3 regions of the Colwellia sp. BRX8-4 genome follow, and region 3 is predicted to be linked to each of the others. Evidence: predicted binding sites of a transcription regulator. Region 3 holds the regulator's gene; each other region holds the start of a gene.
The links. Region 3 encodes FNR, which switches genes on or off when oxygen is low (the NO sensors DNR and NnrR bind a similar motif). Its sites were predicted from a motif close to TTGATCTAGATCAA; they were not measured.
Positions count from the first base shown of each region.

Region 1: H4J56_RS15520 (nitrous oxide reductase family maturation protein NosD) is a predicted target of FNR. The motif match lies at 1,631-1,644, and genes of this name have one in related genera.
Region 2: hemN (oxygen-independent coproporphyrinogen III oxidase) is a predicted target of FNR. The motif match lies at 8,147-8,160, and genes of this name have one in related genera.

Region 1 is NZ_JACGVS010000020.1:39,970-50,873, forward strand. Features, by position in the region: gene nosZ (TAT-dependent nitrous-oxide reductase) at 1-1,581, shown strand, start outside; gene H4J56_RS15520 (nitrous oxide reductase family maturation protein NosD) at 1,737-3,104, shown strand; gene H4J56_RS15525 (ABC transporter ATP-binding protein) at 3,117-4,073, shown strand; gene H4J56_RS15530 (ABC transporter permease) at 4,073-4,891, shown strand; gene H4J56_RS15535 (nitrous oxide reductase accessory protein NosL) at 4,891-5,412, shown strand; gene H4J56_RS15540 (DUF4136 domain-containing protein) at 5,597-6,136, shown strand; gene H4J56_RS15545 (hypothetical protein) at 6,129-6,614, shown strand; gene H4J56_RS15550 (ribonuclease E inhibitor RraB) at 6,682-7,005, shown strand; gene H4J56_RS15555 (sensor domain-containing diguanylate cyclase) at 7,023-8,009, opposite strand; gene H4J56_RS15560 (trimeric intracellular cation channel family protein) at 8,148-8,777, opposite strand; gene H4J56_RS15565 (cobalamin biosynthesis protein) at 8,783-9,766, opposite strand; gene mtnN (5'-methylthioadenosine/S-adenosylhomocysteine nucleosidase) at 9,945-10,655, opposite strand.
Region 2 is NZ_JACGVS010000011.1:105,784-116,687, forward strand. Features, by position in the region: gene H4J56_RS11130 (TonB-dependent receptor) at 1-2,614, opposite strand, end outside; gene H4J56_RS11135 (choline BCCT transporter BetT) at 2,870-4,825, shown strand; gene H4J56_RS11140 (MarR family winged helix-turn-helix transcriptional regulator) at 4,858-5,361, opposite strand; tRNA gene H4J56_RS11145 (tRNA-His) at 5,747-5,822, opposite strand; gene H4J56_RS11150 (DUF1285 domain-containing protein) at 6,057-6,614, shown strand; gene hemN (oxygen-independent coproporphyrinogen III oxidase) at 6,664-8,034, opposite strand; gene H4J56_RS11160 (DUF2489 domain-containing protein) at 8,203-8,694, opposite strand; gene yihI (Der GTPase-activating protein YihI) at 8,704-9,291, opposite strand; gene H4J56_RS11170 (VOC family protein) at 10,065-10,589, opposite strand; gene H4J56_RS11175 (M61 family metallopeptidase) at 10,716-10,904, opposite strand, start outside.
Region 3 is NZ_JACGVS010000009.1:22,601-33,504, reverse strand. Features, by position in the region: gene ttcA (tRNA 2-thiocytidine(32) synthetase TtcA) at 1-738, opposite strand, end outside; gene uspE (universal stress protein UspE) at 849-1,775, opposite strand; gene fnr (fumarate/nitrate reduction transcriptional regulator Fnr) at 1,925-2,644, opposite strand; gene H4J56_RS09310 (sulfite exporter TauE/SafE family protein) at 2,683-3,360, opposite strand; gene ccoS (cbb3-type cytochrome oxidase assembly protein CcoS) at 3,366-3,578, opposite strand; gene H4J56_RS09300 (heavy metal translocating P-type ATPase) at 3,608-6,016, opposite strand; gene H4J56_RS09295 (FixH family protein) at 6,106-6,600, opposite strand; gene ccoP (cytochrome-c oxidase, cbb3-type subunit III) at 6,764-7,726, opposite strand; gene H4J56_RS09285 (CcoQ/FixQ family Cbb3-type cytochrome c oxidase assembly chaperone) at 7,719-7,913, opposite strand; gene ccoO (cytochrome-c oxidase, cbb3-type subunit II) at 7,919-8,563, opposite strand; gene ccoN (cytochrome-c oxidase, cbb3-type subunit I) at 8,574-9,998, opposite strand; gene H4J56_RS09270 (hypothetical protein) at 10,329-10,739, shown strand; gene H4J56_RS09265 (LysE family translocator) at 10,794-10,904, shown strand, end outside.

The DNA.
Region 1 (10,904 bases), on a different contig from region 3:
TGGGGCTTAACAAACGAGTCTAAACGTATTAAAGGCGATAGTGCCAATATTATGGTTGGCGATACGCATCACCCTCATATGAGTATGACTGACGGTCGTTATAACGGTAAATATGTTTTCATTAACGATAAATCAAATACACGTGTAGCACGCATTCGATGTGATGTGATGAAAACGGATAAAATGCTTACCGTTCCTAATACACAAGCAATTCACGGTTTACGTGTACAAAAAGTACCCTATACAAAATACATAGTATGTAATGGCGAGTTTGAGGTGCCAATTGTCAATGATGGTAAAGCCTCTTTAGAAGATGTAAGTACTTATCGTTCAATATATAACGTGATTGATGCGGAAACGATGGAAATGGCATTCCAAGTCATCGTTGATGGTAACTTAGATAACACCGACGCTGATTATGATGGAAAATATTTTGCATCTACATGTTACAACTCAGAAATGGGGATGAGCTTGGGTGAAATGATCACATCTGAACGCGATCATGTTGTTGTATTTAGTCTAGCGCGTTGTGAAGCTGCAGTTAAGGCAGGTAAATTCAAAACTTATAATGGCAACAATGTACCTGTTTTAGATGGTCGTAAAGGCTCTCAATTAACGCGTTATATTCCGGTTCCTAAATCACCACATGGTTTGAACACGTCACCTAATGGTGAGTATTTCATCGCTAACGGTAAATTATCACCGACCGTTTCAATCATCTCAATTAAAAAATTAGATGCATTATTCGCTGATGAAATTAAACCACGTGATACGATTATTGCGGAACCAGAATTAGGTTTAGGCCCACTTCATACCGCATTTGATAACAAAGGTAATGCGTACACAACATTATTTCTTGATAGCCAAATTGCTAAGTGGAATGTTCAAGATGCTATTGATGCCCACAATGGTAAGAAAGTGAACTATATTCGTCAAAAACTAGATGTTCATTATCAACCCGGTCACAACCATACAACAATGGGAGAAACACGTGATGCTGATGGTAAATGGTTAGTCTCTTTATGTAAGTTTTCTAAAGACAGATTTTTACCTGTTGGTCCTTTACGTCCAGAAAACGATCAATTAATTGACATTTCAGGTGACGAAATGAAAATTGTTCACGATGGACCTGCATTTGCTGAACCACATGATTGTATGATGGTACACCGCACTAAAATGAAACCATTAAAATTGTGGCCTCGTACGGATCCAATGTTTGCAGAAACAATTGCTATAGCAAAACGTGATGGCGTAGATGTGTACTCTGAAAACAAAATTATTCGTGATGGTAAAAAAGTACGCGTTTACATGACCTCAATCGCGCCAACTTACGGTATGACTGAATTTAAAGTGAAGTTAGGTGATGAAGTGACTGTTATCGTCACTAACCTCGACCAAGTAGAAGATGTAACCCACGGTTTTTGTATGACTGATCACGGCGCTCAAATGGAAATTGGTCCACAAGCAACGGCTTCTATTACTTTTATGGCAAATAAACCCGGTGTTTATTGGTATTACTGTAATTGGTTCTGTCATGCATTACACATGGAAATGCGCGGTCGTATGTTGGTTGAAGCTTAGTACTAAGTTAAGTACATTTTAGTTTTAATAGACTTTACGTTTAACGAAGTTAATCCAGATCAAGGGCATATCATTAAAAGGTGATATGCTTTTTTTACTTACAAATATTATTGATTTTTGGTGGTTGTCTCTTGGTAAAATGCAAATCAGTGTTTATATTTATTAGTGTGTTTTGTCTTTTTATTAAGCCGCTTTGCGCTGAAAATATTAAGCTGACGCCACAAGATAATTTACAACAACAGCTTGATAAAGCCGTTGATGGTGATGTTGTTATTCTTACTCCCGGTCGTTATTTAGGCAACTTCATTATTGAACATTCGATTACACTTTCAGCCCAGCGTGATGACTTAGGCAAAGTGATTATTGATGCGCAAGGTGATGGTCATGCTTTGCTACTGAAAAACTCTAACATCACCATAAAAAATCTCACCATAGTTAATTGGGGAAGTAACCTTACTGAGCAACATTCTGCTATTTATTCTGAAAAAAAATCCAGCCATATAGTGATTAAAAACAACAAGCTTAAAGGTGATGGCTTTGGTATTTGGTTACAAAAAAGCGAACACATAAAAGTCCTTAATAATACTGTTGAAGGTAATTTGAGCTTACGCTCAGCCGATAGAGGTAACGGTATTCAGCTTTCTATCGTGAAACATGCTGAAGTCCGAGGCAATGAAATATTTAACACCCGTGATGGGCTTTATATTATTTCTAGTCAAGAGAATATTTTAGAAAATAATACTCTGCACGACTTACGATATGGCATTCATTATATGTATTCATACGACAATTCGGTAATTAATAATTTTGCTTATAACACGCGAGCTGGCTATGCGCTAATGAGCTCTAGGCGATTAATTATCAGCGGGAATACAACGATAGACAGTGAAGATTATGGCTTTTTATTTAATTATATAACACAGTCAACTATCAGCAATAATATTGTTAAACGTGTTTGGACAAAGCCTGAAAATAAAGTATTAGGCCGTGATGGTAAAGGGCTCTTTGTTTATAATTCAGGTTATAACACTTTAAAAAACAATCTTGTCGAAGGCGCTGAAATAGGCATTCATTTAACGGCTGGTTCAGAAAATATTAAAATTTACGGTAACAGTTTTATTAATAACCCGACACAAGTTAAGTACGTTTCCAATAAAAAGCAAGAGTGGAGCTTAGCGAGTAAAGGTAATTACTGGAGTAATTACCTCGGCTGGGATATGAATAACGATAACATTGGCGATGTTATGTTTGAACCAAACGATGGTATCGACAAATTAGTTTGGCAATACCCAGAAATGAAAATGCTAATGGACAGCCCCGCGATTATTATTCTGCGATGGGTGCAACGTCAATTTCCAGTACTAAAACCACCCGGTGTGAAAGACAGTTTTCCGTTGATGTCCTCACCACATCACCGAAATACTGATGAAAATCTCTCAAGGGTACAAAAGATTAATGCCGAGGCACTAAAAACTGACACGGCAGATAATCAATCTGCTGTTGTGCAACGTGCAGAGCATTAAGGATATAAATTGATGAACACTACAGACAAAACACCTCTGGTTAAACTAACTAACGTGGGTAAAAAATATCCCAAATTAACAGCACTAGACTCTGTTGATATGCAACTTTCACAGGGAGAAGTCTTAGGGCTTTTTGGTCATAATGGTGCGGGTAAAACCACCATGATGAAGCTTATTCTTGGCGTTATTGCGCCAAGTCATGGCAATGTTAAAGTGATGGGGATGGCACCAGATTCTAAAGAAGCTTGGCACATGCGCGCTAAAATTGGTTATTTACCTGAGAATGTTAGTTTTTATGAGCAATTAACCGGTTTAGAAGTGCTTAGTTATTTTGCTAAACTTAAGGGCTTTGACAAAAAACATGCAATGGCTTTACTCGAGCAAGTTGGGGTTGCTCATGCCATGAAGCGGCAAGTTAAAACGTATTCAAAAGGAATGAGGCAACGTTTAGGGTTAGCACAGGCTTTTATCGGCAATCCAGCTCTGTTGTTGCTTGATGAACCCACTGTTGGCTTAGATCCTATGGCAACCGCTGATTTTTATAAAACGGTTGATGATCTAAAAAGCCAAGGAACCAGTGTTATTTTATGTTCACACGTTTTACCTGGTGTTGAACAACATATTGACCGAGCGATGATATTATCTTCCGGCAAAGTGCTTGCTATGGGCTCTTTAGAAGAGTTACGCCAAGCCGCCGCCTTGCCCGTCACCATCAAAGTTGAAGGTTTAAATGGTTCGCTTCAAGGCGATCCTAAATTGGCTAAATTTTTAGTAGATAAAAATCATGGTGACTTACTGACGGTACCTGAGCAAGATAAATTAGCGACCTTGCGTCAGTTACTGAGTTATCAAGCGATTAAAGATGTCAGAGTTGATTCGGCCAATTTAGAGCAAGTTTATCAATTTTATTTATCACGCCATTTAGCTGACCATGTCGATAATAAAAATACCGTTAAGGAGCCCCGCTAATGAAACAAATATTAGCCGTTGCCAACAAAGAATTTCATGATGGTTTACGTAACCGTTGGCTAGTGTCAATTACTGTTATTTTTGCTATTTTGTCTATTGGTTTGACCTATTTTGGTGCTGCAGCGTCAGGGACAGTAGGCGTAACCTCTTTATCAACAACGATAGCGAGTCTGGCCAGTTTAGCGGTATTTCTTATTCCACTCATTGCATTACTGCTCAGTTACGACAGTTTTGTGGGTGAACAAGAAAGCGGCACCTTGTTATTATTGTTGACTTATCCCTTAAGTAAAAGCCAACTGTTATTAGGTAAGTTTTTAGGACAAGGCGGTATTATTGCACTTGCAACCCTTTTGGGCTTTGGCTCGTCGGCGCTAATCTTATATTATCAACTAAACGACAGTGCCGTTTTTAATGTTTTTGCTACCTTTATTGGGAGTGCTGTTTTATTAGGTTTAAGTTTTACTGCCATCGCTTATTTGATCAGTTTATCGGTAAGTGAAAAATCAAAAGCAGCGGGTTTTGCTTTAATCACTTGGTTTTTCTTTGCGTTAGTTTTTGATTTAGCGTTGCTGGCGTTATTGGTCGGTGTGGAACAAGGTATTAGCCAGCAGGGACTTACCCAATTAATGATGCTAAATCCAGCCGATATATTTAGATTAGTAAATCTTGCCGGCCTTGATAGTGGTGACGTTAATGGCGCTTTAGCGATTGCAATAAAATCGAGTCTGTCACAAGGGCAATTATTTAGCATTTTACTGGCATGGGTCATGGTACCTATCATTATTGCCATTTTTATTTTTAGGAAAAAAACACTCTAATGAATATTTTAAAGCCTAGCTTACCCCTTTTATTGATAACCCTATTGTTGGCAGCACTGCTGTCTGCGTGTTCTAAAAATGACGAGGTCGCCCAATCGTTACATGAAGCCGTGGCGATAGAAACGGCCGATGAATGTCATTTGTGTGGGATGTTAATTTCAAACTTTAGTGGTCCTAAAGGGGAATTATTTAGAAAGGGTCTTACTAAAGCGGAAGGCGATAGTGTGAAAAAGTTTTGCTCGACTCGCGATATGTTTAGCTTTTACTTAGACCCTGAGAATAAGCGAAATGTTACCACCATATTAGTACACGATATGAGTAAATCACCGTGGAAAACACCAAATGACCAATACTTTATTGATGCCCGCAACGCATGGTTTGTTGCTGGCTCAATTAAAACAGGTGCGATGGGTAAAACGCTGGCAAGTTTTAGTAAACAAAAAGATGCGCAAACCTTTGCAGCTGAATTTGGTGGTAAGGTCATTAATTTTACCCAAGTTGATTTATCTGTGTTGATGTAAGCTATTTACACAAAACGCTCTGCTGTTATTTTATTACTTGCGCAAATAGTTGTAATTTTTTTTCAGCAGGGTAGGCTAAAGTTATCCTTTTCATTATCTATGCCTTTTATTCTTGATTAAAAATAGCCAGCCAATATCTTTTCAGCTTATTTTTTTAATAACCTTGCTATGCTTTTCAGCACTAATGCTCTCAGGTTGTACATTATACCAACCGGCCATTTCAAAATATCAAACTAACTTTAATTTTTCAAAGGTAAGCAGCTACGCTTTTTATAAGCGTAACTCTGACTTTGGCCAGTTTCAAAATATTAGTTATACCACGCGTAACAGTATTGAATTAGCCATAGAGCAAGTATTAGATAAGAATGGTTTTATTTATAATACGCTAGATGATGCTGATATTGTGATTACTTATCACCTTGTTAATGAAAACACTAAGGAATTATTAACCTACAATAAAGGGGTGCTTTATTGTTCTCTTTGTTTGCGTGGCGGTGAAGCGCAAGCGGACAAAAAACAGTGGCAAACTAAACCGGGAAGTTTAATTATTGATGTACTTGACCCTGAAAAAAAACGTTCAGTTTGGCGAAGTGTTTACCCTTTGAAAATTAATGCTAAAACCGATAATAGTAGAGAGGCTCAATTGAAAATTTACCGGGCTATTGATGCGATGATAGATAAATATCCTCATTCTCGTGATGCAAGTAAAGCTAACAATGCTTAAATGGTTAACGATAACACTGATAGCCGTAGTGATTTTTATTACTATTTTATTAGGCTTGGGGTATTTATTAAAAGAACATGAAATAGCAACAACGCACTTAAAACATCAGCTTGATCAGGAAAGGGCTGCTCAAAAAAGCAAAGAAAAAAGAAATAAACACAAGCTTAACACGGTTATTGAAACCTCTCTTGTTAACGTTGCTGCCAAGACGAATACATTAACAAGTAAAACCTTTGTCTCGGTCAAACAAAAAATATTGCTAGAAAATTTAACCTGCTCATCAAAAAAACAATGTGTGCTAGTTAACATTACCTTTGGAGAGTTAACATGTGCCTTTGCTATTAATACCATTGGCGCCTCTTTATTAGCGAAAACAGCAGATGAGTCGAGTTCAGTGGCAAGGTGTCCTCGCTACCCCGCAAAGAGTCAATTGAGTTGTCAGAATAATTTATGCAGCTACTCAAACATTAATAATTAACTCTCCTGTGGAGTTGAAGAAAATAGCGGTTTATAATGAAGTACTTTTTACCCAGATAATAACTTTTATGACCTTTCCAAATGATGAAACAGGCCAAATTTTGGCTGAAATGCAAGATGCTGGTATTGATTTGTCTATTATTCATCCCGTCGTGTTTTTTCAATTGTTCGAAAAAAAAGAACAAGCCCAAGCAATGGCTGATTATTTAGCAGAACATGCACCTGAAATGGAATTAGTCATTCATCCTGATGAAACACCTAATGTTTGGGATTTAGATTGCACTGTAAAAATGCTACCTTGCTACGATGCGATTGTCGCGCAAGAAGCACAACTTGAACAACTTGCTGCAAAGTATAATGGCTATAACGATGGCTGGGGAATGGAGGCTTAAACAGAGGAACTCGACGTTTAACTTTCTTTGTCTTCGTCCCAAAAGGCATAATGGTTTTTGCCTTTTCGTTTCACCGAATACATCGCTTTGTCAGCTCTCTCATAGATATTGGCAAAGCTTTCATTATTTTTTTCAAAAACGCATATACCGATACTTAAATTAATTGATATTTTTATCCCTTCAATTTCAGTGGGTTTAGCTAATATTGTTAATATCGACTGCGCTAATAATTCAAGGGCTAGTCTATCGGTTGTTTTACAAATAATCGCGAATTCATCACCTCCGAATCGGGCAATTAAGGCGTCTGTTGGTGCTAAGGCATCAAAGTTACTGGTAACATGCAGCAGTAATTTATCGCCCACTTTATGTCCATAAATATCATTTATTGATTTAAAATCGTCTAAGTCAATAAAAAATAAGGCACCACCACAATATTTACTGGTGTTAGTGTAGACTTCAAAATTATGTTGAAGGGCTTTTCTGTTCAGTAAATTAGTGAGCGGATCTAAATTAGCATATTGAGCTAACTCTAATTCATAAAGTTTTTCTTGGGTAATATCAGTATGTGTTCCTGTCATACGTAAAGGATTATTATCATCATCAAATTCAATAACCCTACCGCGATCCGATACCCATACATCACCTCCGTCCTTGTGCTTCATGCGGTAAGTCATATAAAAGTAGGGTGTTATTCCCGCTAAATGCTCTTCAAATGCAGCGATAACTTTTTCTTTATCATCTGGATGTAAGTTGTTTTTCCAAGAGGATACTGTTGATTCAATTTCATTGGTTTCAAAACCGCACATGCTACCAAACGCTTGATCTAATATTTTTAACTGTCCACTAGGTATGTGTTGCTCCCAGATAAATAAACCAGTTCTATCTAGAGCCGCAGATAAGTACTCAGTTAATTTTTTATGTTCATCTTTAATAAGCTCATTTTCTTGAGTTAACATGACTATTTTGTTGGATAGTTTTTCGATGATTTTATCTTTATCAGTCATAAAATAGTTCGATGAGTGTTATTAATGGCTTAGTCGCTTAATGAAATCATAAAGTGATTAAAAATTAATCTTTAGTATCTCTTAATTATCTAACAGAAACAAACAACTTATCGACATCTGTAAAACACTGAGCTGGCATTATTTACTTTCTTCTTTTTCAACAATATGAAACGCTGGCAGTGAAACTCGCCAATAAATAGCGGCTAGTCTCAGCGTTAATGCGCCAAGAATTGCAGAAATGATGGCGATATTTTCTGGCCAAGCTAAGTATCGAAATAACGCATACAAAGAGCCGCCTAAGATCGCAGCAGTAGCATAAATTTCTTTTTGTAAGATCATTGGAATAACATTACATATAACATCACGGATCATCCCACCAGCAACACCGGTAATGGTGCCCATTACAACAGCAACAAATACAGGAGCGCCTAAACTTAATGATTTCTCAGTTCCTAAAACAGCAAATAATGCTAAACCAAATGCATCAGCAATCAGTAAAAAGCGCTTTGGAATACGCTTAGGACGGCGAATAATGATAATTGTTAACACTGCAGTTAATAAAATAACATAAAGATAAATGGGATTAGCAACCCAAAATACTGGCGTATCTAAAGTAATATCGCGGATGGTACCGCCGCCAATCGCTGTTACTGCGGCTAATACGACAACACCAAAAGGGTCGAGCTTATACCGCCCAGCCATTAATGCACCCGATAAGGCAAAGACAACAATACCAAATAAATCTAACCAGTAAAGAAGTTCATACATGTTTGTTACCTATTAATATTGAACGAGTAAATAAATAATGTCAGTAGTGTTAAAAATAGAAAACAAAAATAGAACACTTGGCTAATACGTTTGCTGGCATGAATAATATCAGTAGCTTGAGGCTGCCTTCCGTGATCGTTGTAACTTGTTTTACGTAATTTTATATTTTGATACATAGCCACACCACCAAGTTTAACCTCTAATGACAAAGCAAATAAATTGAGCACATAGCTATTATTTAATTGAAAAAAGTAGCGGTGATTTAACCGAAAAAATAAAACGAAATTTTTGCCAATACAACCAAACAGCAGGATTAATGAAAAGATACGGCTAGGTAGCCATTGTATAATGTTGACAATAAAAGCAACACTGTCGCCAAAAGGTTGAAAACTATTTTGTTTGTTATTCCAGCTGTAATGCATCTCAATAAGCAATCGACAAACTAAAGCAGTAAGTGGACCAAAAAGTAAAAATACCAAGCTAATAGTGAATAGATTTTGCACCGCTCGAAGCAATAACATTTCAATACAGCTCTTTGCTAAGCCTAAAGAGGAAAGCTGTTCGGTATTACGCAACAGCCAGGGGTTTAATAACTGTTTAGCCTCGAAATTTTTGTTGGCGACAATTAACTTGGCAATCTCTTTACTTGTTTTTCCTAGTTGTAAACAGCCTAAGGCAAGATAAAGTAAAAATCCCTGCCAAAGCCAGGTGGCCTCAACAAAAGCTTCAAATAACCAAAGAATAATGACTATAGGCGTAAGGCTAACTACAATAGCAATTAAACCAGAAATAAAACGCTGACGGTCAGTATTCTTACTTTTATTGACTTTTTTGGCGAGCTGATCGCAAAAAATTCGAAAAAACCTTAAGGGTTGATGACTCGCTAAATAGCCAGTAAAAAGCTTAACCAAAATAACACCGTAAAGCATGACAACTGAATAGGCGAAAGGGCTGATATCAATTAAGTTTGTTAGATTATTAGCAGTCATATTTATAGCCATTCCATTAAATTATTGCTCACTTGTGCGGGTTAAAATACTCCAAACCTGCGGCGCACTCAACGCCTATAGTCAGTGATTAGAAAATCGTCAGCCTTGCCTTGATATATTCTCCTTGCGCGAACAAGATCACAAAATTAGTGGAGTCGGTATCGATTAAACTTAGGGCTTAAGTTAACTTTTTACCTTGCAATGCGTCGAGCATATTTTCAACTAACTGAGATGAATTCACCGAAGCTGTTTCTAAATAAGCTTCAAAGGAGGTAGGAGACTCTTTACCTGCTATATCAGACATAGAACGAATAACCACAAAAGGCACCTTAAATTGATGACAGGTATGAGCAATTGCGGCTCCTTCCATTTCAACCGCGGCCATAGTCGGAAAGTTAGCGCGGGCTTTAGCAATATCATCATCAGCAGTCATAAAGGTATCGCCGGTAGTGATTAAACCCAGTAAGGTCTGGATATTTTCTAATTCAGCAACACCTGCCTGTGCGGCCTTAACAAGTGTCGGGTGAGGAATATAAGCAGCTGGATTACCTGGTAACTGACCAATCTCATAGCCAAAAGCGGTAACATCGACATCGTGATAGCGAACTTCTGAACTAATGACAATATCGCCTACTTTTAGTGATTGTTCAAAACCACCAGCAGAGCCAGTATTAACAATATAGTCAGGCTGGAACTTATCAATTAAAATCGCGGTTGCTAAGGCAGCAGCCACTTTACCAATACCCGATTGTACAATAACGACATCACTGCCGTTGAGTTGCCCTTGATAAAAGGTATAACCTGCATGTTCGGTTGTTACTGCATGAGTTAATTTTGCTTTTAAAATAGCAACTTCTGGCTCCATTGCGCCAATTATTCCTGCTTTCATTTTATTTCCAATTCGTTGATAACATCTAATAAAACAATTATAACGTGAAGATTCCCAGATGTCGTATATTTATGTTCAGGATGGCCTTTCTCAGACATCCTGTCTTTCTAGGCATTAGTGCATCCCTGCACGTCAACGGTATAGCGCGGTGCTGTGACTACATGGATGTAGGAAGTAGAGTAACGCAGGAGCGGTTACCGAGATGGCAAAGAGCGTATATGTTCAGGATGGCCTTTCTCAGACATCCTG
Region 2 (10,904 bases), on a different contig from region 3:
GTCTGTTAGAAACAACTTTTGGCGTATATTGTTGTGTATCTACGTATAGAATGGCACTTTTATCAGTTAAGTTATCGATAAAAAATTCTGCTTTCCATTCGTCGTTAGTCACACCAAAGCTTAAGTTGGCCAAAATGTAACTATCTTGAATGTAACGGCCACCGGCAAAGGTTTCTCCGTTACTACTTTGATAGTTAACACCTTTATAGACATCAGCTTCTTTTTGAATACTTAAACCTGAACCTGTGCCATAAACTAAATTAGTCGCATCTTCGACCATGTAAGCATCCATCGCCATACCCGCAAGTCTTTCGCCGGTATAACTGATTGAACCGTTAATATAACCGGTTAAATCGCCAGAGATATTATAGTAATATTCTGCTTGTAGGTTGCCTGAAAATTTAGCTGAATAAGGTAATCTACTACCAACACTTGGTGCAATGCCATCAAGTACGTCATTAACTGATGTTAATTCAGTATCAATTAAGCTGAACGCGCCCGAGATAACTAAGTTGTCAGTCACTACCCAGCTAAAATCACCATCAATACCTTTGATCTCTGCATCACCTACGTTATCAGTAAATACTAAGAAACTGATATTGGTTGGGTCATAGCGTGAGGTCTGTAGATCAGATATTTTTGAATAATAAGCTGTGGCATTAAAGCGTAGTGATTGGTCAAATAAGGTTGATTTAAAACCAACTTCAATGTTATCTAAGCTATCGGTAGTTGAGTATACGGGTATACGGAAGCCTTCAAAAGCGCCTTCTTGGTTTGCAGCAGAACCACCACCTACACGGTTAGTAACCGGCGGTCTAAAACCTTCTGAATATGAGGCAAAGACCATCACATCGTCCGTTACTTTCCAATCAACAGAGGCTTTGATAATCGTATCATCTACGGTTAATTTACCACTATTATCAAGTAAACTTGTGTCTAACTGACCGCTAGCAATAGCTTCTTTAATGGCCGTTGCTTCTTCTTCACCAAAAAATTCGTTTAAGGCAGCGTCACTTCCGTCACCAAAGGCACGTAATCGACCACTAACATCAGCGGTTGTTGTCGACCCTTTATAAATGTCATCAATTTGATACCAACGGGCACCAAAACTTGCGGTAACTGTGTCGGTTATGTCATAAGCAAACTGACCAAATACCGCGACTTGATCTATCGTGTGGGTAACATCATTAACAAAGCTGACTTCAGCAGGGAAAGGCCCACCATTACTGTTAATACCTTCACTACCAACAAGAGTTCTTTGTAAATCAGGAAAAAGTTCAGTATTGGCTATTTTAAATTGACCCACTGATGATACTTCTTGCGTGTCATAAAAAACACCAGCCGTAACACGCCAGTCTTTATCAGCAGGCGTATTGAAACGTAGCTCATGAGTCATACGAGAGGTACTAGTTTCTTCTTTGTAATACTTAGTTGGGTCAAGACACTCTTGTGCTTCAGGTGCACTTGCATAGTTACAAACATAATAAGCTGAAAATTGACCACCATTGGTATAACCGGTGTAATCAATCGTTGAATTAATATCTCTGTCTAAGTAACCACCAGTATAAACGATATCAAGTTGCTCAAGGCGACCTTCTAGTGTCCAGGTGGTTAAACCAAAATCATCATTATTATTTTCTGGTACAAAACGGTTTGTTGATGTTTGACCTTCAAGATTTGGATCATAAGAAAACACACCTTCAGTATCGAGAGACTGTTGAGTGTGTTGAACTAAAAGGTTCCATTCGTCATTGATCAAGTATGAGGCACCAAAACGTGCACCAGCATAATTAGCAGTGTTAAAGTCGTCTTCTACTAAAGCATCGTTTTGTGGTGCGGTAGTTGGAGTATTTTCTGGATCAGCTAGTTTAGCAAAATTAGCTGAAATTCTATCAATAACTACTGCACTACCGTTGTAACCACCTTGACCAGGGACATTGCGAATATTATCTATCCAACCGCCTTGGTGATCATTGTAAGTAGCAACACGAACAGCAAGTGAATCTGTTAAAGACATATTGAAATAAGCTTCAACAGAATTACTTAAGTCCCCACCTTTTGTGGTACTTGTGCTGGTATCAAAACCGGCAGAAAAACCATCATGGTTTGGTTTTTTGGTAATCAAGCGAACTGTGCCCGATTGCGAGCTAGCACCAAAGAGTGTGCCTTGTGGCCCAGGTAAAACTTCTATACGTTCAACATCAGTCGCGTAAACATCTAAGTTACGTCCTTGCATGGAAACGGGTTGTTCGTCTAAGTAAAAAGCAACTGACGGTTGCAATGCCTGTACTGACGAGACAGATATGTTTGTTTGTGCGGTAGCTGCACCACGGATATATATTTCATTTTGTCCAGGGCCAGTGCCCTGAAAAACAACATTAGGTAAAAATTCTACATATTCGTCAAAATTTGACACCCCAAGTTTTTCTAAACTAGCACCCGTTAAGGCGGTAACGGTAACAGGAACATCTTGAATAGACTCTGTGCGTTTAGTTGCAGTAACTTCAATAACTTCTATCGTTGCTTTTTGTTGCTTTGTGACTTCTTCAGCAGAGAGAGCGCTCGATGCAGCTAGTGCTGTAAGCACAGCATAATGCAACTTAGTGAATTTCATATTAAGTATCCCTTGGTGTTTAATTATGTTTTGAGTTGATATTATTAGAGTTCTAACTATATTTATTCGCGTATAGCTTAACAAAAAATAGGACTTATAGATAATTTTTACAAATCTTTATATATTAGTTGGTGTATTTGTGTTTCTAATAGAGCATTTGTTCCTCTTTAAATTTTCTTGTGTTGTATACAGAATTGTTTACAGCATGGCTTAAGTCGATATAATATCAATACTAATTAAAATCAGGGGAAGAATTTGCCTACAACCGTTAAGAGTCAATTAAACAAGAAGGTATTTGGCAGTGCCTCCGCTATTATTATTGCCTTGTTAGTTTATACCGCTGCACTACCTCAACAGGCGCAAAGTTTATTCACACTTATTCAAACGAGTATTATTGAAAATGGTAGTTGGTTCTATGTACTGACTGTCGCATTCATCTTCTTTTTTGTTATCTTTTTAGGCGTTTCTCGTTATGGCGATATTCGCTTAGGTCCAGATCATTCAACACCTGACTACACCTTAGTCTCTTGGCTGTCGATGCTCTTTGCTGCTGGAATGGGCATTGGCTTAATGTTTTTTGGTGTCGCAGAACCCTTAATGCACTATTTGTCACCACCAACAGCAGAAACAGGTACGGTTGAAGCCGTGCAAGAAGCAATGAAAATGACATTTTTTCATTGGGGACTTCATGCCTGGGCTATCTATGCCATTGTTGCCTTAGTATTAGCCTATTTTAGTTATCGTCATAACTTACCATTAACGTTACGCTCTGCGCTATATCCTTTGATTGGAGACAGAATATATAAATGGCCAGGACATTTGGTCGACATTTTTGCTGTGGTGAGTACGGTCTTTGGTGTTGCTACTTCGCTGGGCTTAGGTGCCTCACAAGTTAATGCGGGTTTTGGTTATTTATTCGGTATTGAAGTCTCAGTCACTAATCAAATAATTATTATGTTTGGTATCACGTCACTTGCGGTTATATCAGTTGCCACAGGGCTAGATAAGGGCATTAAAATACTTTCTGAAACCAACATGGTTTTAGCGGTGATCTTATTATTTTTGATTTTTGTGCTCGGTCCAACAGTCTTTTTATTACAAGCCTATTTACAAAATATTGGTGATTATTTAGCGGATATTGTTCATAACACCTTTAATTTATTCGCTTACAAAAAGACTGACTGGATAGGTGGCTGGACAATCTTCTATTGGGGCTGGTGGTTGGCGTGGGCACCTTTTGTTGGTTTGTTTATTGCCAGAATTTCACGTGGCCGTACTATCAGAGAATTCATTATCGGCGTTATGCTAATACCCACGGTCTTCACTTTATTTTGGATGACTATTTTTGGTAATAGTGCGATTGATTTGGTTTATAATCAAGGCATTGTCGAATTAGGAGAGATGGTCAGTAAAGACTCATCCGTTGCCTTGTTTGTCTTTCTTGAAAACTTCCCATTATCTTCGGTGTTGTCATTCTTTAGTGTCTTAATGATTGTGATATTTTTTGTCACCTCCTGTGATTCAGGCGCTATGGTCGTTGATATGCTTTGCTCGCATGGCAAAAATGATACGCCGCTATGGCAACGTGTTTATTGGGCGGTAGGTATTGGTATCGTTGCGGCAATATTATTATTGGCTGGTGGTCTTAATGCCCTCCAAACCATGACTATTGCCAGTGCTCTACCTTTTACTATCGTATTATTACTGGCCATTGCAGGCTTGATTAAATCGTTAAGAGTTGAAGCTTTTAAGCAGGATAGTCAGCTAATTACAGCAATACCTCACTCAGGTAATGAGAATAGTGATAGTTGGCAAATGCGCTTGAAGAATGTTGTCGATTTCCCCAACAAAGCTAATGTCAGTAAGTTTGTTACGCAGACAGTCGTTCCAGCATTTGATTCCGTCGCTAAAGAGCTACAAGCTAATCAAATCAATGTTGAAATCTCACACGACGATGGGCTGACGTTAATTGTTGACCATGGTGAAGCACAAGAGTTTGTTTATCGGGTGTTAGCTCGTAAGTACTCTCAACCTGACTATGTTATTGAAGCCAATGAAGCGGAAGATGAGCAAAGTTATTATCGTGCTGAAGTTCACTTGGGCGAAGGTGGTCAAGACTATGACATTATGGGCTGGTCGAAAACGGCAGTGATCAATAATATTATTGATCAATACCACAAGCATTTGCATTTCTTACATTTGTTACGCTAATAGACAACAGCTCGGGTTAAACCGAGCTGTATTTACTTATTAGATGCGTCAGCTTTACTACTACTGCTGGCGCTCATCGCATCAAGCTCTAATAACGGAGCCGCATCTATTTCATTTGCATCCATCATTCCAGCCAATCGTTCCATAGATGAAAGCAACTGTGATTGCTCCCATTGCGCTAAATTCGAAAATTTATCAATAAAATGCTCTTGCAATGCTTGGGGGGCATTGAGTAAAAGTGCTTTACCATCCTCGGTTAAATATAAGCTCACTCTACGTTTATCTTGGGTACTACGTATTCTTGAAACTAAGCCTTTATTCTCTAGCCTGTCCAAAATATTGGTCACGGTAGCAGCACTTAAATTAACATTTTTGGCTACTTGGCTTGAATTTATACCAGAAACTTTATCTATTTCTAGCATAATTAATAATTGTGGACTGGTTAAACCCGAAGTTTTATTAAGGTGTTTTGAATGTAAATCGATTGCCCTGATGACTTTCCTTAAGGCAATTAATAATTGTTGATGTTTTTCCATTACAGTGTGCTTCTTACTTTAATTACTATTAGTTTAATCAAAAAAAACAGCAACACCTAGACAAATTACCTAAATAGGCGTTATTAGATGGTTTTAAAGAGAAATTTAGAAAAACCCTATAACTAAAGGGACTTGAACCCACGGTAAGCGAAAATGGCATCACTGATGGTTTTATTTAATATGTTATAGGTGTGCTTATACAGAAATGGGATGTCTAAAGGGACTTGAATCCACGGTAAACGAAAATGGAATCACTGATGGATGTGTGTTTTCTTTGAGATAAACTTATAAAGAATGGGGTGGCTAAAGGGACTTGAATCCACGGTAAGCGAAAATGGAATCACTGATGGATGTGTGTTTTCTTTGAGATAAACTTATACAGAAATGGGGTGGCTAAAGGGACTTGAACCCTCGACAACCGGAATCACAATCCGGGGCTCTACCAACTGAGCTATAGCCACCACTGATATTACTTGAAGCGCCCAGTGATAAGGCGCGGAGAGTATATTGTATTTTTAAGCAGATTGACAAGAAAAATTTTTGCTTTTAAGCGTTTTATGGGCAACATTCTGCTTAACTGTACTTTTTGCTGATTATTAACTTAATTTTAGATGCTGTTTTACTAATGTCTCCTCATACTGTATTTTTACCTTAGGTATTAAAATTACTATCCAGCGGATAATTTGGCGGTATAAATGTCACTAGACAAAATTTCTGAACAATTAAATAAGCTAACACCAGGTAACACTAAAAAATTACCGCCGATAGAATCATGGAACCCACCGTATTGTGGCGAAATTGATCTACAGGTCAAAGGTAATGGTGACTGGTTTTATGGCGGCACAATATTTAAACGGTTATCGTTAGTTAAACTTTTTGCTTCTGTTTTATTAAGAGAAGTCGCTGGTGATCGCGACGAGTACTTTTTAGTGACACCCGCTGAAAAAGTTAAGATTATCGTTGAAGACGCCCCTTTTGTATTAACGCAATGGGCTTGGCAAGATGATAACAAATCAATAATGACGGTTAGTACCAATGTAGATGACGAGTTCGTGCTTGATGAAACTCATCCGTTAACGATGAATGCTAACGGCGAATTATATGTATTAGTGCGTCGTAATTTATTGGCAAAAGTTCACCGTAATGTTTATTACCAATGGGCCGATTTAGCACAAGAAGAGGTTACAGAAAAAGGCGTTGAATTAATTTTTTCAAGTGCTGACCACAAGTTTAGTTTAGGAAAAATTGATTAAATTTCTCACCTTTATAGTTATTTATTATTTATAAAGGTGAGAGTTCCGCTTAAATTACCCGCGAGAAGCGCTGTTGGTTAACGTGTTGTTTCATATAAGCATCAAAACTCATGCAAATATTACGAATCAACAAACGCGCTTTCTGATCTACTTTAATAAAATCAGCCGTATTTTCAACCAAACCATCACTGATAAAAGTTTTCAGTAGCGGTAAATCTTCAGCAAAATATTCTGCAAAATCGATATCGTACTTTTTACTGATCTGATGTTTATCAATATATAAATTACACATTAATTCACGAATAACTTCGCCACGGATCACGTCATCTGTTGATAAGCTAACCCCTTTCACTTGTGCATTTTTTCTAGTATCTATCGCTTTATAATAGGCTTGCAATTCTTTAATATTTTGACTGAAAGAAGTACCGATATTACTAATAGAAGAAACACCTAATCCTAACAAGTCACAACCACCCTTTGTAGTATATCCTTGGAAATTACGGTGCAGGGAACCCTCTTTTTGTGCAATAGAAAGTTCGTCATTAGGTTTAGCAAAGTGATCCATACCAATGAAATCGTAGCCAAATCCACAAAGCTTTTCGATGGCAAGTTTCATTAAGGCAAATTTTTCTTGCACGCTGGGTAACCATTCGTCACGTAATTTACGTTGGGCAGCAAATCGGTTTGGAATATGTGCATAGCTAAACAATGAAATACGGTCGACATCCATCTCATGAGCTTTGTTAAGCGTTTTTGTAAAGGTTTCTATAGTTTGGTGAGGCAAACCATAGATCAAGTCGATATTAATTGATTTGAAGCCCACTGCCTTTGCATGGGCAATAAAGTCGCTAATAAATTCGGTTGATTGCACACGATTAATTGTTTCTTGTACTTTTTTGTCAATGTCTTGTACGCCAATACTTAGACGATTAAAACCTAAATCAAAGAGGTGTTCGGCAAGGTTCATTTCAATTTCACGCGGATCAATTTCTATACTCATTTCTACATGTTCAGCAAAAGTGAATTTTTCTTTTAATAAAGAGACTAATTTTGTGATTTGGATATGGGTTAAAAAGCTGGGTGTGCCGCCACCCCAATGGAGTTGTTTAACGGTGTATTCAGTAAAAAATTCAGCTCGTGAACTAATTTCTTCCGCTAAAAACTCTAAGTAGGTATCGGCCTTGTCACGGTGGCGGGTAATAACTTTATTACAACCACAGTAGTAGCAAAGGCTATGGCAAAAGGGAATATGTACATACAAGGACAATTCACGGTTGGGTGAATCTTTCACTGCTTGGATGAAATCTTGTTCAGAAAATTCATCATGAAATTCTAATGCCGTTGGATAAGAGGTATATCTAGGTCCACTGGTATTATATTTAGACAGTAATTTAGGGTCAAAAAATTGATTTGCTTGCATGGTTGGTTACCGAGTTAGCCATTACTTATATACGCGTTATCAATCAAAATATAGATTGAATGGTAACGGGTATATGCTAAGCAACAGTTTAACAATGCAAACATTAACAATATTGATCGAGCGCAACAAAGCGTTATTAACTTAGTAAAAAGTTAACTTGGTAAAAAATTAACTTGCTAGCGCACTCATACGTTCTTGGGCATATTGATGCAAAGAGATAACGTCAATATTTATCTGTGCGGATAAATCGCTCTCTGCTTTCATACGTTCAAAATCAAGTTTCATACGCTCATTTTTGGCAAGTTTCTTTCTTGCATCAAGAATAGGCATATGTTTAATTTTATCATAAAGTTCAAAGACTGCAGGAAACTCTGCTGATAAACCACTGCTCAACTTTAAAGAATCGAGCAATACACTCAATCGCCAACAACCCTCAGCGATATCACATTGCTCTTCTTTCATTGCGTGGGCAATAATCACGACACTACTAAGGATCTTACTATCGTGCTTTGCTAAGGCAATTTTTTTATCTTGCTCTGCCTGTTTTATTTTAGCTGTTTGCGCTTTTAGCTGGTTTAATAATTTCACCGCATAAAAAGCAAGCGCAGCAATAATAATTACTCCGCCAACTACTATATAAATCCAAGGAGTTGAAAACATGATAAAGCCTTATTCGAATTTTGACAGGTCACTGTTGTCAAATTTATCCCAAAGATCATCACCAGATTTTGCTTTGCTTGTCGTTTCAGGTGATTCGTCGTCGTCATCTTCATCTTCTATGCCGAGTATCTCACGTAGCTGTTGATGACGTTCCATTTTTTCATTGAAATAATCAACATCTTCGTTACTTAGCGAAATATCTTCATCTTGCTGGGCAAGGATACTTTGCAAGCGGCTATCTTCTTCAATAGCGAAGAGTTCTTGTTGCAATGAGGTATCAGCTTCAACAACACGAATAGCAGCAATTGGAGAGTTATCTGCTTTTACTTTGTTTTTGGCTTTAAAAGGTTGCACCGCCGCTGTTACCGGTCCGCCAAGATCTATTGGTTTTTTACTACCAATGCGCGGATCTTTCTTTTCTGTAGGTAAGTGAGATTCTTTACCTGCATCAAAAGCTTCTTTTTGTCGGTTGCCGGCTTGCTTTCCTGTTTTCTTCTTTGGTTTTCTATCAACAGGAACTAGGGCTTTTTTCTTATCATCTTTTACTGCGCCGATAGGACCATTGCCTTGTTTTCTAGATTTTTTGGTACGAGACATAAAATAATTTCGTTTTTAAATTCAATGGTTCTATTTTACGTTATATTGTAGGAAACAGCGATAGTGTTTTTCATGATTAATTTTCAGACATAAAAAAACGATGAACAAGTCATCGTTTTCATCAAACTTTAAGTGGTTATCCTAACCTATTAGCAATTCCGTTTATAAGCTTTAACGTATTATTATTTTTTATGTTGCGTTAAATACTCGGTTCATTTTTTATCGGTCATCCTGACACTTTATTGGGTTGTCCTTATCGGTCTATTGACCTAAATATTAACAATCATCCTGATATTAACTTAATCATCCGTATTCTTTAAAAGTAACCTCTCATAAGAGAAGGTTAAGGCTTTCCGTGCAATTCAATCCATTTTGTTATTTGGCTACAAAGTAGCTGGACAATACTTTACCTTAGTTTATAAATGTCGCAAGTTATAAATATACATTTATTTACAATTCATTGAGTGTAAAAGGTTAACTTATTGTTTTTAAAGTCTATTGATTTATTTAAAAGTTAATGAATGGTAAAAACATGTTTTCTCTATGGTTAATGTCTTACATAAATAATCACAAATAGAGTACATTGTTACGCTCGCTTTATATACGAAATCCTTCGTTTTATGTACTAATGTCCTATTTCGTTCAGTTAATGAGAGAAATTTGTTGTGATTTTTAGGTTATACCATGTGCGCAATAAACTAAGCTAAATAGAAATAATAGCTTAGTTTTATTTATTGGATATTGTTTGACCATTAACGAGGGGCAAAATAGTTTTATTCGTGTAACCAGGCCGCGTGTTTTGGTGCAACTTTAGTAACAGCCCACTCTTCAATCATTAAAGGAGCAACCCTTTTTAATTCTTTCATTTGTTCAACTGTACCGGTATTCGCTGCTAATTCTAAGCGGTGACCACTCGGGTCAAAGAAATAAATTGATTTAAATACACCATGATGAACTGGGCCTAATACATCAACACCTTTACTTTGTAACTCTTCTTTTGCGGCGACAAGTGCATCAACATCTTCAACTTCTAATGCGATGTGCTGTACCCATGTTGGTGTGTTTTCATCTCGGCCCATGGTTGGAGAATTAGGAATTTCAAAAAAGGCTAAAACATTACCCATGCCCGCATCTAGAAATATGTGCATATAAGGGTCTGGTGCCTTAGTCGACGGTACCTCATTTTCAGCAATGGCTACCGTTAGCTCCATGTTCAAATGTTCTTTGTACCAATCAACAGTAACTTTTGCATCAGTACAACGATAAGCGACGTGGTGAATTCGTTTCATTTTGATCATTTTAAACCCTTAATATTCTAGTTTTGAAAGCAATAAGGTTATTTTTGCACAAAGTAACTTTTGTTACTAGTTTGTGGTTTTTTAATTACACTAGCGTTTTACTTTTTTGTGGCAAAAAATTTACAGTTAATTTTTACAGCGCCATTTTTTGCTAAGCGTTCTGTCTACTTCTGTAATAGCGATGGCCGCCAGTGGTGAATCAATAAAAACAATGTGACCGGTCATTAACTGATCATCACGAAAATAGTGGCAGGTTAGCTCAGTATTTTCTGGTAAATGATCAGCCAGTTGCTGCAACGATTTTTCAGTCACTTT
Region 3 (10,904 bases):
AGATTCAATTCGTCCTGGATGATTAACATTCCAGTCCTGTAACATTTTCTTAATGTTTTGACGTTGTAAATTAGGTTGAGAGCCACATAAATTACAAGGAATAATTGGGAACGCTTTTAGTTGTGCATATTGGATGAGTTCTGCTTCTTTACAAAAAGCTAACGGTCTAATGACGACATGCTCACCATTATCAGAGACCAATTTTGCTGGCATTGATTTTAATTTACCGCCATAAAACATATTTAGCATCAGTGTTTCAACCATGTCATCACGATGATGGCCTAGTGCAATTTTAGTTGCGCCTATTTCTGCCGCGACCTTGTATAAAATAGCTCTGCGTAAACGAGAGCATAAACTGCAGGTGGTCTTCCCCTCAGGTATTTTATCTTTAACAATAGAGTAGGTATCTTCTTGCGCAATTTTATATTCAACACCTAAAGCTTCTAAGTATTCGGGAAGGATATGCTCAGGAAAACCGGGTTGTTTTTGATCAAGATTAACGGCTACAATATCAAAATGAATGGGCGCTGATTCTTTTAACAACATTAAAATAGCCAGAAGGGCGTAACTGTCCTTGCCACCCGATAAGCACACCATTATTTTATCGCCATCTTCTATCATATTATATTGCGCGATAGCTTGGCCAACATGTCGTCTTAAGCGCTTCTCAAGTTTACTCAGCTGTATTTTTTGGCTGGGTGTTAAAGATGTTATTGGTGTCGCTGATTGAGCGCTCATAGTGTTTCCTAGAGATATTTGAAATAAAAAGTATGAATTTTACCGCGCGTAGTATAGCAAAAAGCCAAGGAAATCCTCGGCTTTTTAATGGATATTTACATATTTCAATATTAAGCTAATGGCGAGAGGTAACCATCAGGTTTTATCGCTAAGACATCACAGTTAAGGCGGTCAATGACATGCTCTGCAGTATTACCAATAAGTGCCGCTGAAATCCCCGTTCGACCAATAGTACCTAACACAACTAATTCAGCATCAACGTGCTTAGAAATGCTTTGAATAACATCTTCAGGTAAACCTTCTTTAACATGGGTATTTTTAAGCGGAATATTAAAGCTATTAGCATGGTCTTTCATCGCACTTTTGTGATGATTAAACATAGTGTCGTTATATTCAGAGGCGTTAAACTCTGGAATTTCAATGGCAATATTTACTGGCGTACCTGGATAAGAATTCACTAAATGGACATTGGCTTTAATCAGTGAAGAAAACACTATTGATTCTTGGGTTAACTTATTATTAAGCGCTTTGTGCTCATCATCATCGCTACCGATATTGAGTGCGGTAAGTAAATTACCATTGCTTGGCCAGCTATGGTCTTTAACCAGTAATACTGGGCAGGGACATTTCCTTAAGATATGCCAATCTGTTGGCGTAAAAATAACCGACTTTAGCTTGTCATGTTGATGGGTGCCTTTGATGACAATATCGAAGTTTTCAGCCAGTACTTTTTTTATGATCTTTTCAAATGGGCGATTATGCCAAATAATACAGGTATCTATGGTTATGTCTTGGTGATCAGTTTCTGAAATCTTTTCTTCTAACCATAGTTTACGATCATTAATAACCGATTGACGCATTGCTTCTCGCTCATCGCCAGAAAGCATGGTGGTCATTTCATAAGATAAATCATAAATGGTTAAAAATGCAGTGATCTGTCCGCCACTATGTCGTGCTAATTCAATCGCACGTTTCAACGCTTTTTGATTTTCAGTGGTTGGATCAATAACGGCTAATATTTTTTTATACTTATCCATAATATTTACTCCCTAGTTATTAAATAATATTAATAATAGACCATAATTAATAGATATTATTTGCTTTAAATCATAATATTTCAATAAAAAAAATGCTTAACATCTTTAATGTTAAGCATTTATCTATAATTATTTAAAAAAGCGATAAACTACAGTGAAGCACACTCGTTAAGTTTATCCATATTAAGTATTGTGATGAGTTTTCCATCAACTGTGATTAATTCATTTTTTTGAAAACGATTTAATAATCTACTGATGGTTTCAACCGTTAAACCAATATAATTACCAATGTCACTTCGCGTCATCGTTAGGCGAAAATCTGTTAGTGACATACCCCGTGCATGATAGCGACTGGCTAAGGTTGAAATAAAAGTTGCTAAGCGTTGTTCAGCATTTTTGCGGTTAAGTAGCGTTAACATTTCTTGATCTGAGCGGATTTCGGAACTCATCATGCGAAGAATTTGTTTTTTCAACTTAGGCATCGTATTCGATAATGAATCTAAAGTATTGTAAGGTATCTCACAGACCATAGATGTTTCTAAGGCTTTTGCAAAACTAGGATGCTCTGACTCAGCAATAGCATCAAAACCTAATAAATCACCCGCTAAATGAAAACCGGTAATTTGTTCTTCACCTTGTTCATTAACCGTAAATGTTTTGAATGTTCCAGAGCGAATAGCGTATAAAGCTTGCATTTTGTCGCCATCTTGGAAAATTTGTTCGCCTTTATGAATAGGGCGTTTACGGTCAATAATGCTGTCTAGTGTATCGAGTTCTTTATCATTTAAAGAGAAAGGTAAACACAGCTCGCTGATACTACAGTTTTGACAATGAATATGTTGAGATGTAGAACATGGCTTTTTATACATATTAACCTAAATGAGTTATCCCTAATTTATCGATCATATTAAAACAATTGCTTATATGCAAACATTAAACTGTATATTCCGTATGAAATTATCATTAGCGCCATTATTTTCTTGAATTTCGTGTTTGTTACCAACGACTTTATACCAAAAGAGCCAAGTGAAAGACTTAACAAGGCTGGTAAAGTACCTAAACCAAAACTGGTCATAATTAGGGCGCCACTGAGGGCACTTCCACTGGCTAAGGACCAAGTTAATGTTGAGTAGACTAAACCACAAGGTAACCATCCCCAGACTGCTCCTAATGCTAGCGCTTGTTTAGCATTATTAATGGGAATAAACCTTTTACTTAACGGGGATAGATAGCGCCAAAGGAACTTACCCATTTTTTCAACTTTTGATAGCCACATTAACCATTGGCCTAAATACAAGCCTAATAAAATTAAAAATACCGCTGCAAATAACCTTAAAAAACCTAATGGAACGCCAATATTCTTTATTGCAATAGAACTACTAAATCCAACGATTGCCCCAATTAAGCTATAAGAAAAAATTCGGCCAACATTATATGCACCGACCAGCTTAAATTTATCGCTGCCTTTTTGTTGCGGTGATATAGCAGATGTTAACATCGTTGTTATACCACCGCACATACCGATACAATGTCCCGAACCTAACAAGCCGATGATGAATGCCGATAAATAATCTATACTCAACATGGCTGTTATTTACTACCCGTATCATTTTTAGCTGTATTTTCGCTATGGGTTTCAGTGGACTTTTTGGTGGTAGTGTTTTCATCTTCATCAAACAAGATACTCATACCTTGTTTCTCTAAATCATCAAATTGTTCAGTTTTTACTGCCCAAAAAAATAAATAAATGGCGATAGAGGTTAGGATTATCGCTATGGGGATCAAAATATAAATAATGCTCATGGTCTTTATGCTCTATTATAAGTTTGCGTTTACTTTTTTAATAAACGTAACGAGTTAGTGATAACCAATATCGAACTTGCAGACATACCTATAACCGCCATATAGGGAGTAATGTAGCCTGAGACGGCAAGGGGCAATACGATAGCATTATAACCGAATGCCCAAAAATAATTTTGCCAAATAATGCGACGAGTTTTATTGGCGACCTGTCTTAATGTTGTTATCGACTTTAAACGATTATTGAGTAAGATAACATCGGCACCACTTTTAGCTATATCGGTGCCACTCCCCATAGCAATCGAGACATGGGCTGCGCCGAATACTGGCGTATCATTGACACCATCGCCGACCATAGCAACGGTTGAGTTTTTAGGCTGATTTTTTATTATCGCCATCTTATTAGCCGCAGTCAAAGTACTATGTATCTCGTCTAAATGTAGCAATGCCTGAACTTTTTTACAGCCAGCAGGGTTATCACCCGATAGCATGATGGTATAAATATTACTTTTCTTTAAGTCATCTAACAGCGTTTGGGCATCATTGCGAATTTCATCACTTAAGTAAAAAGCAGCGACTAATTGGTTGTCTGCTACTAATAGGCAAGAAGCCGTCGCAAATTCTGCCAACATACTTGATTCGCTAAGCAACCAATTAGGTTTACCGATTTGAAAGTATTGACCGTTCACTTTCCCTTGAATACCAGCACCAGATTTAATTTCAACGGCTTGAGTATGGTAGGAGTAATCACGAAATGCTTTAAACGGTTTGGCTAAAGGGTGCTCAGAATAAGACTCGAGCGCTGCTGCTATAGCTAAAACCTGCTGCTTGCTATAGTTAAGCTTTTTATTATTAAAGCGCTTTATTTCATTAATAGAAAAATCACCAGAAGTTAAGGTACCTGTTTTATCAAAAGCAATAGTGGTTAATTTTGGTAATGTTTCCATAACATGTGCAGATTTGATCATGATACCTTCACGGTTTAAGCGTGTGGTCGCACAGGTTAACGCTGTGGGGGTTGCCAGTGACAATGCGCAAGGGCAGGTAGCAACGAGTACCGATAAGGTGATCCAAAAAGCTTCTTCAGGTAAATGCTGTTGCCAATAAAATGCAGTACCTATAGCGGTTAGTAAAATAACCGCAACAAAGTATTGAGCGATTTTATCTGATAATTTTGCTAATTTGGGTTTATGCGCCTGAGATGATTCACTTAATCTGATCAGTTGGCTTAAAAAAGAATGTTCACTGGCTTGTTTAACTTCAACGTTGATATTACCGTCACCATTTATAGTGCCTGCAAAGACAGTATCGCCTATTGATTTATTTAAGGGTAACTGCTCACCCGACAACATCGCTTCGTTCAGTTGGCTGCTGCCTGTAATTATTGTGCCATCAGCGGGAACCACTTCGCCTGGTTTTATGAGTACAATATCGAGAGGACGAAGTTTTTTTGCTGGTAGTATGACTTCTTTTTCTGTTCCTTTATCATCAATGAGTTTTGTCGCTATCATCGGCATTAACTTAAGCAAGTTAGCCGAGACTTCCGCGGCGCGACTTCTTGCTCTAAATTCTAAAAATTTACCAATAAGTAGTAAAAAAGTGAACATCGATACTGATTCAAAATAGACTTCACCTTGCTGAGTGATTGTTGCCCAAGCACTGGCCGAAAATGCCAGTGAAATCGCTATAGCAACAGGAACATCCATAGATAAACGCTTCACTTTTAAAGCATTAATAGCTCCCTTGTAGAAGGGTAATGCGCCATAGGTGACAATAGGTAAGGTCAAAAATAAGCTCGCATAGCGTAAATAGATTAAGTTGTACTCATCCATGCCAGAAAAGGCGCCAAAGTATAAGCCAAAAGCGATCATCATGACTTGCATCATTAAAATACCAGAGATACCTAGGCGTTTAATATAATTATTACTTTGAGTTTTGTTAAGTTTTTCGGCGGTACTAGCTTTAAAAGGGAGGGCTTGGTAACCAATATTTCTGATATGATTAATCAGCTCACTAAGTTGTACTTCACTATTATTCCATCGAACAGTTGCACGTTGTGTCGTGGCATTTACATTAATTTTAATTAAGCCGTTTATCTTGATAAGTTGCATTTCGATAAGCCACGCACATGCCGCGCAGCTTATACCGTCAATCGTTAAAATTGCTTCGTTATATTCATCATTTTTATAAGTAAATTCACTTTGTAGGCTGTCATCATCAAGTAACTTATTACGTTGTAACTGCTCAGGAACTAGAGGCTCACCTTTTAGTGCGGGAGCTGTTCTAAAACGATAATATTCACCTAAACCGTTATCAATAATCGCTTGAGCAACACTTTGACATCCAATACAGCACATCGGCTGCATGGTATTCTCAATTTTTATTGATAAATCTAACCCATTAGGAACAATTTCACTGCAGTGATAACAAAGTGTTTTCATATGTTGAGGCCAAGCAAATAATTGGTTTTTATAGAGGTGTTGCTTAGGTGAGGTTAATCAACACCTAAGCTAATAGAGACTATTGGCGCTTAGTTAGCTTCTCTAACATTAGGAATAATATCGATAAATTCACTTTGAGGTAAGAAAATAGTATTTTGAATTTTCCAGTGATTCTCAAAAGGCGTTATGGTTAAGCGCCATTTTCCCTTTACTGGTTCATCAAAGACATGCCTAAAATAGCCATTACCGTCAGGCGTGAGTGCTAAATAGAAATCTCTATCAGCAAGAGTCGGGTGATAAAAATTAAGATTTAACACCGGGAATACTTTATCAATACCGGTAGGTTTGATAATTAATTCGTTATCTTGCAGTTTTAATGCAAAGCGCATCCCTAATTTTTGGGCAAGCTTTACTTTAGAGACTTCTAGGTTAATTGCTTTACCTTTTTTATAGTAATCACCAACGACTAATGGATCGGGATTATGGTTAGCAATAAAGTAAGTCGAAATACCAGCAACAACCGCGGTAGCGGGGAGAATAAAAACGAACCAAGCCCAAGGCTCTTTATACCAAGATGTTTTCATATTAAAAATTCAGTCGGTGAAAGTGCGCGTATTATACGACTTTTTTCTATTGGGAACTATTAAAAAACCAACAATTTACTCACTATTCTTGGCTTGGAAGATATAAAAAAACCTTGCGGTAATAATACCGCAAGGCTGATATATTGAGACTAATTAAACGCAGTTATTTTTGCGATAAACTATACACATATGCACTAACAAGATGTATTTTTTGTTCACCTAAAATATCTTTCCATGCGGGCATTACACCAGCTCGACCATTTTTAATAGATGACTCAACGGCACGTGGAGAGCCGCCATACAACCAGATGTTGTCAGTTAAGTTCGGCGCTCCTAAAGGAATACCCATAGCTAAACTACCTTTACCGTCAGCACCATGGCAACTTGCGCACAGAGCGAACTTTTCTTTACCGGCAGCAGCACTGGCAACGTCAACTTCACGACCACTTAAACTCAGTACATAGGCGGCAACATCTTTAACGCCTTGATCACCTAATGCTGAGCCCCAAGCGATCATACCGTTAGCATTACGACCATATAGAAGTGTATGCTTAATCGATTGTGGGTCTCCGCCGTATAACCAGTCTTTATCGGTTAGGTTAGGGAAACCGGTAGTACCACTTGCATTTGAACCATGACACTGAGAACAATTTTGTAAATATAGGCGTTGACCTACTTTTAACGCTTCTTCATCAGTGGCTAAGTCTTCAATGGTGCGTGCAGCATAGGCATCAAAAATTGGACCATATTTTAAATCGGCGGCTTCAATTTCACGGTCATACTGTACTAAATAACCATTTTCTTTTGCGGCGATTATCTGCGCTTTAGATTCAGCAAGATTCAAAATTCCTTGGTTAGAACTTTTCCAACCAATAAATCCAGTCCAATTACCTAAACCATAGAGTGCTAAATAACCAAAAGCCCAAATGATAGTTAATAAGAAGAATGTACTCCACCATTGCGGCAGTGGATTATTCAATTCTTCGATGCCATCGAAGGTGTGTCCCATTGACTCACCTTCAGGAACACCTGCAAAGTTCTTTAAACAATAGCGAAGTAGTAAAAAACAACCGACTAAAGTTCCTAGGGTTAAAACCCAAACCCATATATTCCAGAAGCTAGACATTTTTATTAGTCTCCTGTTTGCCATTCACGTCATTAAGCTCAGTCTTTTCTTTATCTTCTTCGAAGATAGAGTTTGCAGCTTCATCAAAAGCGCTTTTACGCTTTTTAGAATAAGACCAAACCACAATAATAATAAATAGTGCCAATATTAATAAAGCTATTAACCCTCTGAGGGTGCCATAATCCATCATCATTATTTCAACGCATGACCGAGAGATTGCAAATAAGCAATAAGAGCTTCCATTTCCGTTTTATCTTTAACCGCGTCTTTAGCACCGGCTAAATCTGCAGCTGAATATAACGGGATACGATTACCTTGTTCATCTTTATGGCTGCGATTGCGCGTTAAGAAATTAAAAGTAGCTAATTTCTTCTCGGTTAATTCGCCATCTAACTTGTTTTCAGCTAACCAGCTAAACGAAGGCATATTCGACTCTGGAACCACTGAACGAGGGTCAAGTAAATGCGCACGATGCCAATCGTCACTATAACGACCACCAACACGAGCTAAGTCAGGACCTGTACGTTTAGAACCCCACAAGAATGGATGTTCCCATACGCCTTCACCAGCGACTGAATAGTGCCCGTATCGCTCAGTTTCAGCGCGAAAAGGACGTATCATTTGGCTATGACATACATTACAACCTTCACGGATATAAATATCACGACCTTCCATTTCTAAAGCGGTGTAAGGTCTGAGGTTGTCAACAGGTGTTGTCGTTGCTTTTTGAAAAAACAACGGTGTTATTTCAACTAAGCCGCCAATACTTATCGCGAGAATAGTGAAAATAGCAAACAAACCAACATTTGTTTCAAATTTTTCATGTTTATTTTTCATCGTCAGCCTCCTAATCTATGGCAACGGGCTTAAGACTTTCGTCTTCAGCATAGATAGTTTTGAACATGTTGTAAGCCATCAATAAGAAACCAGCAACAACTAATACACCACCAACGAAACGGATAAAGTAGAATGGGTATGATGCCGTTAAACTTTCAACAAAGCTGTAAGTTAGCGTACCATCGGTGTTAACCGCTCTCCACATTAACCCTTGCATGACACCTGAAATCCACATAGCAACTATATATAAAACAATACCTGTTGTGTGTAACCAGAAATGCACATTGATCAACTTAATACTGTACATGCGACCTTGATTAAATAGCACTGGAATTAAATGGTACATAGCACCAATTGACACCATAGCAACCCAGCCTAAAGCACCAGAATGCACATGACCAATGGTCCAGTCAGTGTAATGAGAAAGTGCATTTACAGATTTAATTGCCATCATAGGACCTTCAAAGGTAGACATACCGTAGAAAGACAATGAAACAATTAAGAAGCGAAGAATCGGGTCATGGCGAAGTTTATGCCATGCGCCAGAAAGCGTCATAATACCGTTAATCATACCACCCCAAGAAGGTAGGAATAACACGATAGACATTACCATACCAACAGACTGAGCCCAATCTGGCAGTGCAGTGTAATGCAAGTGATGTGGGCCAGCCCAAATGTATAAAGAAACTAATGCCCAAAAATGCACAATAGATAAACGATAAGAGTAAACTGGACGTTCAGCTTGTTTGGGTACGAAGTAATACATCATACCTAGGAAACCAGCGGTCAATAGGAAGCCAACGGCGTTATGTCCATACCACCACTGCATCATCGCATCGATAGCACCTGAGTAGATAGAGTAAGACTTCATCATAGAAACAGGAATTACCATTGAATTACCAATGTGTAATACCGCAACAGTTAGTATAAAGCCACCAAAGAACCAGTTAGCAACATAAATATGCGAGGTTTTACGTTTAACGAGTGTCCCAAAGAAAACGATGGCGTAACTTATCCATACAATGGCAATTAAAATGTCAACGGGCCATTCTAATTCAGCATATTCTTTACTTGATGTGTAGCCCATAGGAAGCGTGATAACAGCGAGCACAATAACTGCTTGCCAGCCCCAAAAGGTAAATGAAGCAAGTTTGCCGCCAAATAATGTTGTTTTACAGGTTCTTTGAACCACATAATAAGAGGTAGCAAATAAGGCACTTGTACCAAATGCAAAGATAACTGCATTAGTGTGAAGTGGACGAAGACGGGAGTAGGTCAACCAAGGTGTTTCGAAATTCAACGCAGGCCAAATTAATTGAGCTGCAATTAGAACACCAACGAGGGTACCGACAATTCCCCATATTACTGTCATAACAGTAAATTGACGTACAACATCAAAATTGTAGTCTACTGATGACGCATTACTTTGAGACATGTTATGGTTTCCGCAGTTATAATTGTTAACGTAAAACGATTTTTTATGATTAAAAAAACTAAGCGCCAATGATAAGTTACAATTGAAAATATAAATTTCATCTAGCGATAAAAAATCTCCCGTATATAGTAATAATTTTGCATCGAAAAGTCATTAGAATATGCAGTAATTTTGTTGTAGATCAATAATATTTAAAAGCTTAGTACGATTAATGTACATAAAGCACCAAAGAGAGACTGTCCTATTAATAATTTTAATTACAAAAGGCTATTAATCGCTTTTTTTTTAGTCAGCATTGTCAGCTGTGACGCCCAAGAAAAATCTCAACAAGTGAGTTTGCCATTTCAGTGTTTAACTTCGCAAAGCATCTGTGAAGTTAAAACCATTTTTGGCAGGATGTTAGTTAAGTTTAATGTTGGAAAAGTGCTAACAGAACACCCTTTTGATATACGGGTTGAACTTAAAAAAGATCATTTGCTTAAGGATAACTTTTCCGCTGAAGATTCGTATAGTGTCGTTGGCTACATGGAAGGAAAAACAATGTTTATGGGTAAAATTCCCTTGTTTTTTACTGAGGACATCACCACAGAGAAAAATTATTTTGTTGCAGAAACAATGTTAGGTAGCTGCTCTGAAGATAATATGGTTTGGCGGTTATGGTTAACAGTAGAAAAAAAATCAGCGAATAATGATAAAGAACAAACAAGTTTTTTTATCGATTTTCAGTCGAGTCGCTTTTAGTTCAATTATATCTTCTGATAAGCTACGCCAAATTTTACTTAGATAGTTACCCTGATGATTGATTACACCACTTTAGTTATATTCATACCAACATTCTTCTTTGTAAGTATTACCCCTGGAATGTGTATGACATTAGCCCTAACACTCGGCATGAGTATTGGTGTA